DNA from 3 places in the Citricoccus alkalitolerans genome. Region 1 is predicted to be linked to each of the others. Evidence: riboswitches for the same ligand, from Rfam matches in the RefSeq annotation. Region 1 holds a riboswitch; each other region holds the start of a gene.
What was found. A riboswitch is a leader RNA that binds a small molecule or an ion and turns the genes downstream of it on or off. The one in region 1 is predicted to bind S-adenosylmethionine.
Positions count from the first base shown of each region.

Region 1 (4,402 bases):
TGCTGGGGATGACCCCGTCACGAGACCGACGGCCATGTTCTCCCGCGGCAGGTCGTTCAGGGTGTTCTGGACCAACCGGGCGAAGAACGGGATGCCGGCGATCGTCATGGGCACGACGGCCGCGGCGATGCCCAGGGTGGTGCCGGTAATCCACCGGGTCAGCGGGATGATGGCCGCCATCAGCACGAGGAACGGCAGAGACCGACCCATGTTGACCGCCCAGCTGAGCAGCCCGTAGGCCCGGTCCTGGGGGAATAGCCCGCGCGGGCTCGTGTTGTACAGCAGCACGCCGGTGGCACCCCCGATCAGGACGACTAGCATCATGACGATGCCGACCATGGCCCAGGTCTCCCCGTAGGCCGGCAGCAACAGGGCAGGCAGCTCGGACAGCGGGGTATCGGAGAGCAGGGGCTGGGAGGTATCCGCGGTCGCACTCATGCCGTCGCCCCCGCCGTCGCGCCGGCCGGGATCGGAGTGGCGCCCGACGGCGGCGGTCCGGTGGGGTCTGGACTGGCAGCCGAGATGGCGGTCCCGGTGGGACCGGACCGGTCGACGTCGCTCCTCAGTCGGGCACTGAGCCCGAGCCCGTTCAGGGCGCCGATGGCGCGCTGGGCCTGCTCGCCGCGGACCCCGACGACGGCGCGGCCCAGTGCGGTCGCGCCGCGCGCCTCGATGGTTCCACCGAGCAGGGCCAGGCGGATCTGGTGATCAACCGCCACTCGGGTGAACCATTCGGGGTCCACGTCCCCGTCCTGATAGGCGAGGTCCAGGAAGGTATCGAAGCCAGCCGGAAGCGGCAACGCGGCGATCGGCAATAGTTGCCCGCCGACGGTGGAGTCCTGGTCCGCGACGAGGGACGGCAGAGAGCCATACTCCGCGAGCCGGCCGTGGGACAGGGAGGCCACCTGGTCGGCGACGTTCCGGACCACGTCCATTTCATGGGTGATGAGGATGATGGACAAGCCTAGGTCGGTGCGCAGGTCGGCCAGCAGGGACAGGATCTGTGCCGTGGTGTCCGGGTCCAGGCCGGAGGTGGACTCGTCCGAGAGCAGGATCCGCGGCCGCAGGGCCAAGGCCCGGGCGATGCCTACTCGTTGCTTCTGGCCGCCGGAGAGCTGACCGGGGTAGGAGTCGGCCTTGTGCAGCAATCCGACGCGGTCAAGCATCTCGGCCACACGGTCCTGCATCTCGTGGTGGACCACCCCGAGGTTGCGCAGCGGGAGGGCGACGTTCTCGGCCACGGTGATGCGGCGCAGCAGGGCGGAGTGCTGGAAGATTGTGCCGATGGCACGGCGGGCGGAGCGCAGCTGGCGGCCCCGGAGCCGGGACAGGTCGCTGCCATCCACCAGAATCTCGCCCTGGGTGGGCTTTTCCAACAGGGAGATGCAGTGCGAGAGGGTCGTCTTGCCAGCCCCGGAGGGCCCGACCACGGCGGTGATGGAGCCTTCCGGCACGGTCAGGTCGATGCCTTTGAGCACCTCGACGGACCCCCCACGTCCGGTGTAGGCCTGGTGCAGATCGCGGATCTCGATCACAGCGCGCCCCCGTCCCGGGTACCGGCCGATGCCAGCCGGAAGCCGGCGCCTCGGTGGTTCTCCGCCAGCCGATCCCCGCGGCCGAACAGCTTGTGTCGCAGGGTGCCGGACTCGTACTCGGAAGGATAGGCACCGCGGGCCTGGAGCTCGGGGACCACGTGCTCCACGACGTCCTCGAAGCTTCCCGGGGAGACCGCGTAGGCGAGATTGAAGCCGTCAACGTCCGTCTCCGCGGCCCAATCCTGCAGCTGGTCAGCGACCTGCGCACCGGAGCCAATGAACACCGGCCCGAAGCCCCCGATGCCGACCCATTCGGCAAGTCGCCGGATGCTCCAGGGCTCCCCGTCCGCGGAGGCGTGGCCACCGCCCGAGCGGAAGGTCTCCACGGCAGACTGCACTGCGTTGGTCTGCACGTCCTGACCGATCACATCGTCCAGGTCGTACTGCGAGAAGTCGATGCCCATCCAACCGGACAACAGCGCGAGGGCACCACGATGGTCCACGTAACGGAGGTAGTCGGCGTGCTTGGCACGGGCCGCCACCTCGTCCGGACCGGTGATGACGGTGGCAAGGTTGAAGATCCTGATGTCCTTCGCGTCACGGCCGGCCTCCACGGCAGCAGCACGGATCCTGCTCACGGCCTGGGCCAGCTTGTCCCGGCTGGGGGCGGAGACGAAGGCGCATTCGGCGTTTTGCCCGGCGAAGGCCAGGCCGCGCGGCGATGTGCCGGCTTGGTAGACCACCGGGGTGCGCTGGGGGCTTGGCTCGGTCAGAGCGATGCCCGGCACCGAGAAGTAGGTTCCCTGGTGGCCGATCTCGTGCACCTTGGCCGGGTCCGTGTAGACGCAACCGTCCCGGTCCCGGACCACGGCGTCCTCGTCCCAGGAACCCTCCAGCAGCTTGTAGACAACCTCGAGGTATTCGTCTGCGTGGTCGTAGCGCTCGTCATGGGCCAGCTGGTCCTGGCTGCCCATGTTGCGAGCAGCCGAAGGCAGGTAGCCGGTGACGACGTTCCAACCGACCCGCCCGCCCGTGAGATGGTCCAAAGTGGCCAGCCGGCGCGCGAAGGGATAGGGATGCTCGTAGGCAGTTCCTGCGGTAATGCCGAAACCGAGGTGTTCGGTCACCGCGGCCATGGCGCTGACGAGCAGCATGGGGTCGTTGACCGGCACCTGGGTACCGGCGGTGAGAGTGGCCTCGTTAGAGCCGCCGTACACGTCATAGGTGCCAAGCACGTCGGCGATGAACAGTCCGTCGAAGCGACCTCGTTCGGCGACCTGGGCCAGATGCGTCCAGTAGCCGATCGAGTTGTAGTCACTGGAGCGGTCCTCCGGGTGGCGCCACAGCCCCGGGGACTGGTGGCCCACGCAGTTCATGTCAAAGGCATTGAGCCGGATGCGGCGCGGGACACGTTCAAGCATCAGAATGCACGTCCTTCCATCGGTCCTGGCGGTAGCACCCGCTTCGACAGGGGGTTGCTGCGGCGTCGTCGAGCCAGATCTCTCGGCCGCTCTGGATGGGTCTCTCACAGGCGACCAGATGGCTTGGGATACGAACTAATCCAGCGTCATATATCGACCTGTCGTGCCGTTGGCTGGCCGCGGGCCCGGATTCGACGGCAAAAGTCCCTGAATGTGACGTCACATGACGCGGCGTGTAGGTGCGCGAGGGGGAATGACTGGCCCGGAAAACATGCCGTTGCCCGGTTCACTGCCCCCTGTGGGACCGGGTGTACAGCATCTTCAGCGGTTGACACGGATACCCCGTGCTCTGCTTCACTAGATGAATCAACCATCCAGAGCGGCCGAGAGATCTGGCTCAGTGACGCCGCAGCAACCTCCCGTATGACCCGGGAAGGTGCTCATGCCAGAACCGATGGAGCGTGATTCACCGTGACTGCCCTTGCCGAGTCCCTGCCCGGTTCCAGCGTCCTCACCGCGCCGCCGGCCCCGACCACCAGCCTTGCGGTGGAGTTCCGCGACGTCGGCCGGTCCTTTCCCGCCATCGACGGCGCACGCACCGTGTTGCGGGACATCAACCTCACCGTGCAGCCAGGCGAGGTCCTGGCCATCCTCGGGGCCTCCGGCTGCGGCAAGTCGACGCTGCTGCGTGCCGTGGGCGGCCTGGACAGCGGCAGCACCGGGCAGATCCTCGTCGGTGGGTCCGCCGTCCGCCCCTATGACCCCCGCACCGCAGTCGGGTTCCAGGAACCGCGCCTCATGCCCTGGCGCACCCTCCACCAGAACGTGTCCTTGGGGCTGCCGCCCGGCATCGGACGGGCCGAGGGCCGCGAGAACGTCGACCACTTGCTGGATCTGGTGGGTCTGGCCGAGCACGCCGACCTCCGGCCCCGCGAAGTCTCCGGCGGCATGGCCCAGCGGACCTCGCTGGCCCGCGCCCTGGCCCGGCAGCCCGGCGTTCTCCTGCTGGACGAGCCGTTCGGCGCGCTCGACGCTCTGACGCGGCTGAGGATGCAGGACCTACTCCTGGACGTCCATGCCAAGACCGCCACGACCGTCCTGCTCGTCACTCATGACGTGGACGAGGCGCTCCAGCTGGCCGACCGGATCCTGCTGCTCGGCCAGGACCCCGCTCCGGGTTCCGCCCCCGGCGCGACCACCCGCACCGTGGTCACCGTCCCCGGTGAACGGCCCCGGGACCGCGGCTCGGCCGAACTGGCCCACCTCCGGACCGAGCTGCTCGGCGGCCTCGGCGTGGACGCCCACCGCCACTGACCGGTTCCCCTCCGTATCCACCCGATCGCCCGGCGCCTCATCCCTCCCGGCCCGGGACGCACCGCACCCCCTCGAAAGGCCCCACCATGCGCTCACGCCTCACCCTTTCCCTCACCACCTTCGCCATCACGG
Region 1 is NZ_BAAALH010000002.1:914,162-918,563, reverse strand. Features, by position in the region: gene ABD134_RS10080 (methionine ABC transporter permease) at 1-438, opposite strand, end outside; gene ABD134_RS10075 (methionine ABC transporter ATP-binding protein) at 435-1,535, opposite strand; gene ABD134_RS10070 (LLM class flavin-dependent oxidoreductase) at 1,532-2,956, opposite strand; SAM riboswitch class I at 2,970-3,058, opposite strand; SAM riboswitch class I at 3,324-3,417, shown strand; gene ABD134_RS10065 (ABC transporter ATP-binding protein) at 3,428-4,270, shown strand; gene ABD134_RS10060 (aliphatic sulfonate ABC transporter substrate-binding protein) at 4,357-4,402, shown strand, end outside.

Region 2 (4,402 bases), on a different contig from region 1:
GCTCGATGCCCAGCGCGTCGGCCAGCCGCGCCTCGGCATGGACGGAATCGCGGATGGTGGTGAACGGGAAGCGGGAGCCCCAGGGGGCGCCCTCCGGGTCCAGCGAGGACGGTCCGGTACTCCCGTAACAACCGCCGAGGATGTTCGGGGCGATCACGAACCAGGTGTTGGTGTCGATGGCGCAACCGGGGCCGACGACGCCCTCCCACCAGCCCTCCTCCGGATCACCGGAGGAGGCGGCCACGTGCGTGGACCCGGTCAGGGCATGCAGCACCAGCACGGCGTTCGACTTCTCGGCGTTGAGCCTGCCCCAGGTCTCGTAGGCGATCTCCGCCTCCGGCAGGTGCCCACCGGTCTCGAAGTCCAGGGCGCCGATGCGCTGGGTGTGCGGGCCACCCTCGGGCAGGTCCGTGGCGGTCGGCTGGGGGGTGGTGGTGGTCATGCGAATATCTCCGGACCTAGGCGCTCACGTCGGCCGCGGCAAAGCCGTTGTCAAGATCGGCCAAGATGTCCTCGATGCTCTCCACGCCCACAGACAGGCGGACCAGGCCGGGGGTCACGCCGGCGGCACGCTGCTCCTCCTCGGTGAGTTGGGAGTGCGTGGTGGACGCCGGGTGGATGACGAGTGAGCGGACGTCACCGATGTTGGCCACGTGGTGGTGCAGGCGCAGTGCGTCCACGAACCGGGCCCCGGCCTCGCGACCGCCGGCGATCTCAAAGGAGACGAAGCCCGCCGGGCCCTGCGGCAGATAGTGCTTGGCGCGCTCGTGCCACGGGCTCGAGGCCAGACCCGGGTAGATGACGGTCTCGGCGAGGGCGTGCCCATCCAGGTACTCGGCCACCTGGCGGGCGTTCGCCACGTGACGCTCCATACGTAGGGACAACGTCTCGAGCCCCAGGTTGAGGAGGAAGGCGCTGAAGGGGCTGATCGCGCTGCCGTAGTCGCGCAGCAACTGGACCCGCGCCTTGAGCACGAAGGCCAGATTGGCGCCGAGGATGCCGTCCACCCCGAGGTCACGGGCGAAGACGATCCCGTTGTAGCTCTCATCCGGGGTGTTGAAGCCGGGGAAGCGCTCCGGCTGGGCGGCGAAGTCGAAGGTGCCGCCGTCCACGATCACACCGCCCATGGCCGCGGCATGGCCGCCGAGGTACTTGGTGGCGGAGTGGACCACGATGTCCGCCCCGTGCTCGATCGGGCGCAGCAGGTACGGGGTGGCCAGGGTGTTGTCCACGATCAGCGGCACCCCTGCCTCGTGGGCCACGTCGGCGACGGCGCGGATGTCCAGCACGTCCCCGCGGGGGTTGCCGAGGGTCTCGCCGAACAGGGCCTTGGTGTTGTCCTGGATGGCGTTCTTCCACGCAGCCGGGCTGTCCGGGTCCTGCACGAAGGTGGTGCTGATGCCGATCTTGGCCAACGTGTGCTTGAACAGGTTCTGCGTGCCGCCGTACAGCGAGGCCGATACGACGACGTGGTCCCCCGCACCCGCGAGGTTGAGGATGGAGAAGGTGGTGGCGGCCTGACCCGAGGCCAGCAGCAGGGCCCCGACTCCGCCCTCCAGGGCGGCGATCTTGCCCTCCACGGCCTCCTGGGTGGGGTTGCCGATGCGGGAATAGATCGGGCCGAGGTCCTTCAGTGCGAAGCGGTCCGCGGCGACCTCGGCAGAGGGGAAGTCGAACGAGTTCGACTGGATGATCGGCAACACGGTGGCGCCGTAGGGGTTCTCCTCCGGGATCCCGGCATGGACCTGGCGGGTCTCGAAGCCCCACTGGGCCGGATCGGCGGCGGCTTCGGTGTTCGGGGTGCTGTTGGGGGTGTCAGTCATGTGACGGCTCCTGTCAGTTCAGGGCCACCTGCGTGGTGCCGGCGGGCACGGACATCGTCCAGCAACCCGACGCGGCGTGGTGGCCCGCGCTTGCCGGTGCCGGTTGGCACCTGCCTGGTCCTCACCCGGGGCACCCCACCGCGAGCTGGAGGGTTGCCGGCCAGCAAGCCGGGGCTTGATGCTGGCACTCATGACCTTCCTCAAGTCTGCCAGATCGGCTCCGGGGTTTCATCCCCGACCACCCTGGAACGTCGCATTGCGCCTCACAGCGGGGCCCGGGTGGCCACCACCTTGACGGACGCCGGCACCCGGCACCAGGCGGCAGTCAGACCTGTGACTTCGGCCACATTTCAAGTGAGGTTAACCTAACCGGTCCGTGACTGAAGAAAGTGCGACGATATGGGCATGATGCGCCTGGATCACGTCTCGTACGCCGTTGGACCCGAAGAAGGACTCGCCGCCACGGTGGATCGCCTCGCCGAAACGCTCGGCATCGAGCGCGTCAAGGGCGGTGTCCATCCCCGCTTCGGCACGCGCAACGCGATCTTCCCGCTACGCAACCGCCAGTACCTCGAGGTGGTCGAGGTCCTGGACCACCCCTCCTCCGAGAAGGCCCCGTTCGGCCAGGCCGTCCGCGCCCGCTCCGAGATGGGCGGCGGCTGGATGGGCTGGTGTGTCACCGTGGACGACCTCGCGCCGTTCGAGGAGCGCCTGGAGCGCCAGTCCGTGCCCGGCAACCGGAAGTTCCCGGACGGCCGCGAACTCACGTGGCGCCAGATCGGCATCAAGGGCCTCATCGCCGACCCACAGGTCCCATACCTCCTGCGCTGGGATGAGGGCACCGAGGAACTGCACCCCTCGCAGGCCCACACACCTCAGGCTGAGCTGTCCTCCATCACGATCGCCGGCTCCCGCGATCGGGTCCGCGGCTGGTTGGGCCTGGACGATCCGGAGGAGAAGGTCGAGGACCTCAACGTGGTCTTCGAATCACCCTCCGGCACCCCCGGAATCCTCGAGGTCACCTTCGAGACCCCCAAGGGCACCATCACCCTGTAGTTCTGTCACGTTCAGTTGAGTTGGGGTGGGAGTCTTCGTCGAACACCCACCCCAAGTCGACTGAGAGTCGGGATCAGGTGCCGGAGCCGAGCCTCAGGTGCCGAACAGGCCCGCCGCCGCCAGCAACGGGTAGGCCATGAATCCCGCGGCATCCAGGAGGAAGTGCGCGATCACCAGCGGCATCACCCGCCGGTACCTCAGGTAGACCGCGCCGAACACCAGCCCCATGAGCAGATTGCCGATTCCCGGGCCCACCCCCTGGTAGAGGTGATAGGCCCCTCGTAGGACGGCGCAGGCCACCAGCACGGTGACGGGATGCAAGGGCACGACGGCGCCGCTCCCCCACACTCGTAGCCCGCCCTCACTGCCGGGCCGGCTCGGATCAAGCCCCGCTCGCAGCTGCTGCACGTAGCCGAGGCGGTCGAAGAGCCACGCCACGACGATGACCTCCTCCAGCAACCCGTGCCGCAGGGCGGAGAACAGCAGCACCGGGGTGCTCCACCAGTACTCGTTCAGCGCGCTGCCGACGATGGCCGTGGTGACGCCGGTGGCCCGTCCGGCCGCGTAGACCGCCAAAGTTCCGAGGCCGATCGCCAGGAACAGCCCGACGCCGAGGCCCACATCCCGGCCCGGGCGGCGGAAGTCCAGGCCGAAGGTGCGGAGCGGGTTGCGTCCCCGGATCCATACCAGGTGCAGTACCAGCAGCACCGGGACCAGTGCGAAACCGATATCCAGCAGCTGGTACGTCAGGTCGAAGTACTGCCGATCGTCCAGCGCCGGGTTCAGCGTGGTGGTCTGCCCGGACAGAGGCGCCTGCGTCCATTTGTCGATGAGTTTGACGATCGCGTAGACCGCCGACTTCCCGAGGGACAGGGCCAGCACTATGGCGATCTCCCAGCGGACCATCCGGGCGGAGGGCACCGCCAGGGAGTCGAACCCCTCTGCCGACGCCGGCCGGGTCGACGGATTCGGGACGTTCGGAGACGACGAAGCGGGGGAGGTCACGGCCCCAGTGTAGGAGTGCCCGGCTCCCCTGGCCTTCTGATCCTCTCGTCCTACCCAGGTCTGAGCCGGCCGCCGCGCTACCGTGGATTCATGGCCTCCGCACCGACTCCCGACGACGTCGCCGCCGCCTGCACCGCGACCGCCAGGCCCTTGGCCTCCGCCCTCGCCACTGATGACGGACTCGCTCGCCGGCTCGCCGAGGCGGACTGGCCTGCCGGCGTTGTCGACGAGGGCGGTCAGTTCCACCGAGTGCTCGTGCTGCCCGGTGTGGGCGCCGTGCGGATCCCCCGCACCCCCGAGGCCGCGGCGCACCTCAGCGACCATATGGCCACCCTGAAGATCCTCGGCACGACGGCGGCGCTCCCCTTCGCCGTGCCCGTGCCGCTGACCGAGGTGGTCGGAGAAGCAGACGGGCTGCCGGCTGGGATGGCCGCCGTGGTGCAGGAGTATCTCCCGGGCGAGGCGCATCCATCACACACCGGCGAGGTGCGGTGGCAGCGTGCACCCGTCGGAAACCG
Region 2 is NZ_BAAALH010000001.1:325,220-329,621, reverse strand. Features, by position in the region: gene metX (homoserine O-acetyltransferase MetX) at 1-442, opposite strand, end outside; gene ABD134_RS01420 (O-acetylhomoserine aminocarboxypropyltransferase/cysteine synthase family protein) at 459-1,823, opposite strand; SAM riboswitch class IV at 1,905-2,019, opposite strand; gene ABD134_RS01415 (VOC family protein) at 2,223-2,879, shown strand; gene ABD134_RS01410 (CPBP family intramembrane glutamic endopeptidase) at 2,973-3,884, opposite strand; gene ABD134_RS01405 (hypothetical protein) at 3,975-4,402, shown strand, end outside.
Region 2: linked by a shared signal. The riboswitch ahead of ABD134_RS01420 (O-acetylhomoserine aminocarboxypropyltransferase/cysteine synthase family protein) and the one ahead of ABD134_RS10070 (LLM class flavin-dependent oxidoreductase) in region 1 are both predicted to bind S-adenosylmethionine.

Region 3 (4,402 bases), 790 kb from region 1:
CTTCGCCGGAGCCTTCCTGGTGGCCGTCATGATGGTGGTAACCATGACCTACGGCTTCCACACCCCGCCGAACGAGGTGGCCCAGCAGATCGGCTCCATCGGCGAGGGGAGAACCGTCGGCTATGCCGAATACGGCGCGGGTGGCATGCTGACGCTCTTCATCCGCGGCGTGCTCTGCAACTGGATGGTCTCGACCGGTGTGGTCGCGGCCTTCCTGGCCAAGGACGTCGTGGGCAAGGCCCTGATCATGTGGATGCCGGTCATGCTCTTCTTCTACATGGGATTCGAGCACTCCATCGTCAACATGTTCCTCTTCCCGGCGGGCCTCATGCTGGGCGGTGAGTTCTCCATCATGGACTACCTCGTCTGGAACGAGATCCCGACCGTGCTCGGCAACCTCGTGGGTGGCCTCTCCTTCGTGGGCCTGACGCTCTACGCCACCCACTACCGTACGGCGGCCAAGCGTCAGCCGAAGCTGCCGGCCCTGCCCGACCACGCCGTGAGCCGCTGACCATGGACCCCATCATGCATAAGGCGCACGCTGCCGACCTCGTCAATGCCGCACGCATCCGTGCCGGTCTCACCTGGGCCGGCCTCGCGGCCGCCATCGGAGCCGCACCGGTGTGGACCACGGCCGCGCTGCTGGGACAGCACCCGATGACCGCGGCCCAGGCCGGCGTCGTGGTCGAGATGCTCGGTCTGGGCGACGACGTGGCTGAGAGCCTGCAGCAACAGCCGAACCGGGGCAGCGACCCGGCCGTGATGAACGACCCCACGATCTATCGACTGATGGAGGCCATGTCGGTCTACGGGCCGGCGCTGAAGGCCCTGATCCACGAGGAGTTCGGGGACGGCATCATGAGCGCCATCAACTTCAAGGCAGACGTTGCCCGCCGTGCCGATGTGGACGGCGACCGCGTGGTCATCACCTTGGATGGCAAGTTCCTGGACTACCGCTGGTGACCGGGCCGCCCCTTCCGTCACCGGCCGTCACAGACCGTCATCTGGGGCGGCCCAGGACGGTCGGGGCGGCACATCGGCACGGAAACGGGCCCAGATGACGCCAGGCCGCTGAACATGACCCGAGGCTTGGCGGCCACGTGCTGACTGCCTAGGGTCGACATCAGAATCACGAGATCCGGTGCTAAGCCCTGGCTGGCCGGACGGCAACCCTCTCTCCGTAGTGGGGTGCTCCAGGTGATGATTCGGCCTCCGGGGACCACCGCGGGGCAAGTACGGCACCACCGTGAAGACGTGTCCCGGCCGCCAGGCTATGTCGACGCCGTGTTCCGGGCCAACGCCATTCCGGTGTGCCATGGACGACGGGGACACCCATGACGGACACCACCCACCTCGAACACCGCACCGTGCCGACCGGACTGCCCACCTTCGAGGAGCTGCGGGCGGACATCGGCCCCTCCGGACCGACGGACGCCCAGCTCACCGAGCACTTCGCCCCCGTCTTCGCGGCCATCGCTGCGGGCTCGGCACAGCGAGAGCAGGACCACGAGTTGGCGTTCGCGGCCATAGAGCACCTCCGCGGCGCGGGGTTCACCCGAGTGCGGCTCGGCCGCGACCACGGGGGCATCGGCGCGAGCCTGCCGCAACTGGCCGACCTGCTGGTGGATCTCGCCGCCGCCGATTCCAACCTGCCCCAGGCGCTGCACGGGCATTTCATGTTCACCGAGCAGCACGAGAACGAGTCCCAGGGCGCGGTCTCCGAGTGGTGGTTGGCCGAGGTCGCCTCGGGGAAGATCTTCGGCAATGCCCTGGTGGAGTTGCCCCCGTCTGCGGGCCGGCGCCCCGTGCACTGGATCGATGCGGACTCGGACACCGTGCAGGCGGCCGCCGCCACCGGCACCACGGAGGTGGCCCGCCTGACGGGTGACAAGTTCTACTCCACCGGGGCGATCTTCGCCGACTACCTGCTGGTCTCCGCGGTCCCGCCAGGGCTCGAGGAGGACGGCCCGGTCTTCGCGATCATCGACGCCCGCGATCCCGGGGTGCAGCGCATCGACGACTGGAACGGCTTCGGCCAGCGGCTCACCGCCTCCGGCACCACCACCCTGGACCACGTCCCCGTGCGGGCCCAGCGGACCCAGGAGTTCAACGTCCCCACGGGCGTGCTGGCCTACACCGTCCTGTGGATCGTGCTGGCGGCCACGCAGGCCGGGATCGGGGCCACCGCGCTGGCCGAGATCACCACGTTCGTCCGGGGCCGGCGTCGTACCTATGACCACGCCACGGCGGAGACGCCGGCGGAGGACCCGCTGGTGCACCAGGTCATCGGTGCCGTCTCCTCCAAGGTGAGCTCGGCCCGGCACATCGTGCGCGGCACCGCGGCCGTGGTGGAGGAGTCTTACCTCCAGGTCCGGGGGCACAGCGACCTGGAGGACCCGGTGGTGGTCCAGGCCCACGCCCGGGCCAACATCGCGTTGTCAGAGGCGTCACTCGTGGTGTCCGATCTGATCCTGGAGGCCACCAACCAGATCTTCGAGTCCGGCGGGGCCTCTGCCACGGATGCCAGCCGGCAGCTGCACCAGCACTGGCTCAACGCCCGGACGGTCGCCAGCCACACCCCGCTGGTCTACCGCACCCAAGCCGTGGGCGACTACCGGGTCAACGGCGCCATCCCGCCGTTCCACTCCACGGCCCGCAATTCCGCTGCCCCTGAGGCCGCTGCCACATCCACCACCGAGGGAGCATGATGACCACCACCACCGAGCGCACCACCGCCGCCACCAGCGCGTCCACCGGAGGCGAACCGTCCGGCCGGTCCTACCGGGCCCTCCGCGAGCGGCTGGCCCCGGAGTTCGCCGCCATCGCGGACAGCGCCGCGCAGCGGGAGGCCGAGCACATCATCGACCGCGACGCCGTCCGGCGACTGGCCGCGGCAGGGTTCACCTCCCTGCGGGTGCCGGTGGAGTACGGCGGCGCCGGACTCTCCTTCGAGGAGCAGGCCCAGCTGATCGTGGAGCTGGCGGCGGCGGACTCGAACCTCGTCCAGGCACTGCGCGCACACCTGATCAACCAGGAGAACGTGCTGGGACACCCGGACCCGGCGTTCCGGGACCGGTGGCTGCGCCGCCTCGGAGCCGGGGCGGTGGTCGGCAACGCCATCACGGAGATCAACAACGCGGTGGGGGAGGGCACCACCACGTTGGCCCAGGACGCCGAGAGCACCTGGAGGCTCAACGGCACCAAGTACTACTCGACCGGGACCCTCTACGCGGATTGGATCATCGTGGCAGCGGTGGATGCCCACGGTGAGGAGATCGCCGCCACGGTGCCCGTGGACGCACCCGGGATCTCGAGGCTGGACGACTGGGATGGCTTCGGCCAGCAGCTCACCGCCTCCGGCACCACGGTGTTCCACGGCACGCCGGTCGAGGCCGAGGAGGTCTACACCGGTGGTCTGGATGACGGCACCCGTGTCGCCACCGGCCAGGCCAGCTGGCAGTTCCTGCACCTCGCGGCGCTGACCGGCATCGCCGAGGCCATCGTGCGGGACGTCAGCGAGTACGTCCGCGGCCGGCGTCGTTCCTTCAGCCACGGGACCGCGGAGCTGCCGCGGGACGATTCCCAGGTGCTCCAAGTGGTGGGCGAGCTCTCCTCCGCCGCGTTCGCCGCACGGGCCGCCTTCGACTCCGTGGTCTCCGCGCTGGGCGGCGTGCTCGGACGGGAGGCCGCCGGAGAGGTCCTGCCGGAGGAGGACACCAATGCCCTTTACATCCGTGTCTACCAGGCCCAGCAGGTCATCGCGAAGAACGTCCTGGCCGCGGCCACCCACCTGTTCGAGGTGGGCGGGGCCTCTGCCCTGAGCCAGTCGAAGCGGCTGGACCGCCACTGGCGGAATGCCCGCGTGCTGGCCAACCACAACCCCCTGATCTACCGGTCCCGCCTCGTCGGGGACTGGGAGGTCAACGCCACCCCGCCGGCCCGTTCCTACCGCATCGGCTCCGTGCCGAACGAGCAGTGAGCACGAACCCGTTCCGCAATCAGGAGTCCCCATGAGCAACGAGAATCCGGCCCCCGGCCGCACCACCCCCGCCCACACCACGCCGCGCCCCTTGCGCTTCAACGCCTTCGTCATGAACACCACCAGCCACATCCACCACGGCCAGTGGCGCCGGGAGGATGCCGGCCAGACCGAGTTCACGGACGTCAACACGTGGATCAACCTGGCGAAGACCCTGGAGACGGCGAAGTTCGACGCGATGTTCTTCGCGGACGTGGTGGGCCACTACGGTGATGCCGACGCGGACTATTCCGTGTACGTCAACGAAGGTCTGCAGATCCCCTCCAACGATCCGACCGTGCTGCTCGGGGCGCTCGCCGTGGTCACCGAGCACATCGGCCTGGCCACCACCTCGAACGTGTTCCAGTCCCACCCGTTCCAGTT
Region 3 is NZ_BAAALH010000002.1:121,051-125,452, reverse strand. Features, by position in the region: gene ABD134_RS06490 (formate/nitrite transporter family protein) at 1-511, shown strand, start outside; gene cynS (cyanase) at 526-963, shown strand; SAM riboswitch class IV at 1,128-1,242, shown strand; gene ABD134_RS06480 (acyl-CoA dehydrogenase family protein) at 1,335-2,708, shown strand; gene ABD134_RS06475 (acyl-CoA dehydrogenase family protein) at 2,705-3,979, shown strand; gene ABD134_RS06470 (LLM class flavin-dependent oxidoreductase) at 4,011-4,402, shown strand, end outside.
Region 3: linked by a shared signal. The riboswitch ahead of ABD134_RS06480 (acyl-CoA dehydrogenase family protein) and the one ahead of ABD134_RS10070 (LLM class flavin-dependent oxidoreductase) in region 1 are both predicted to bind S-adenosylmethionine.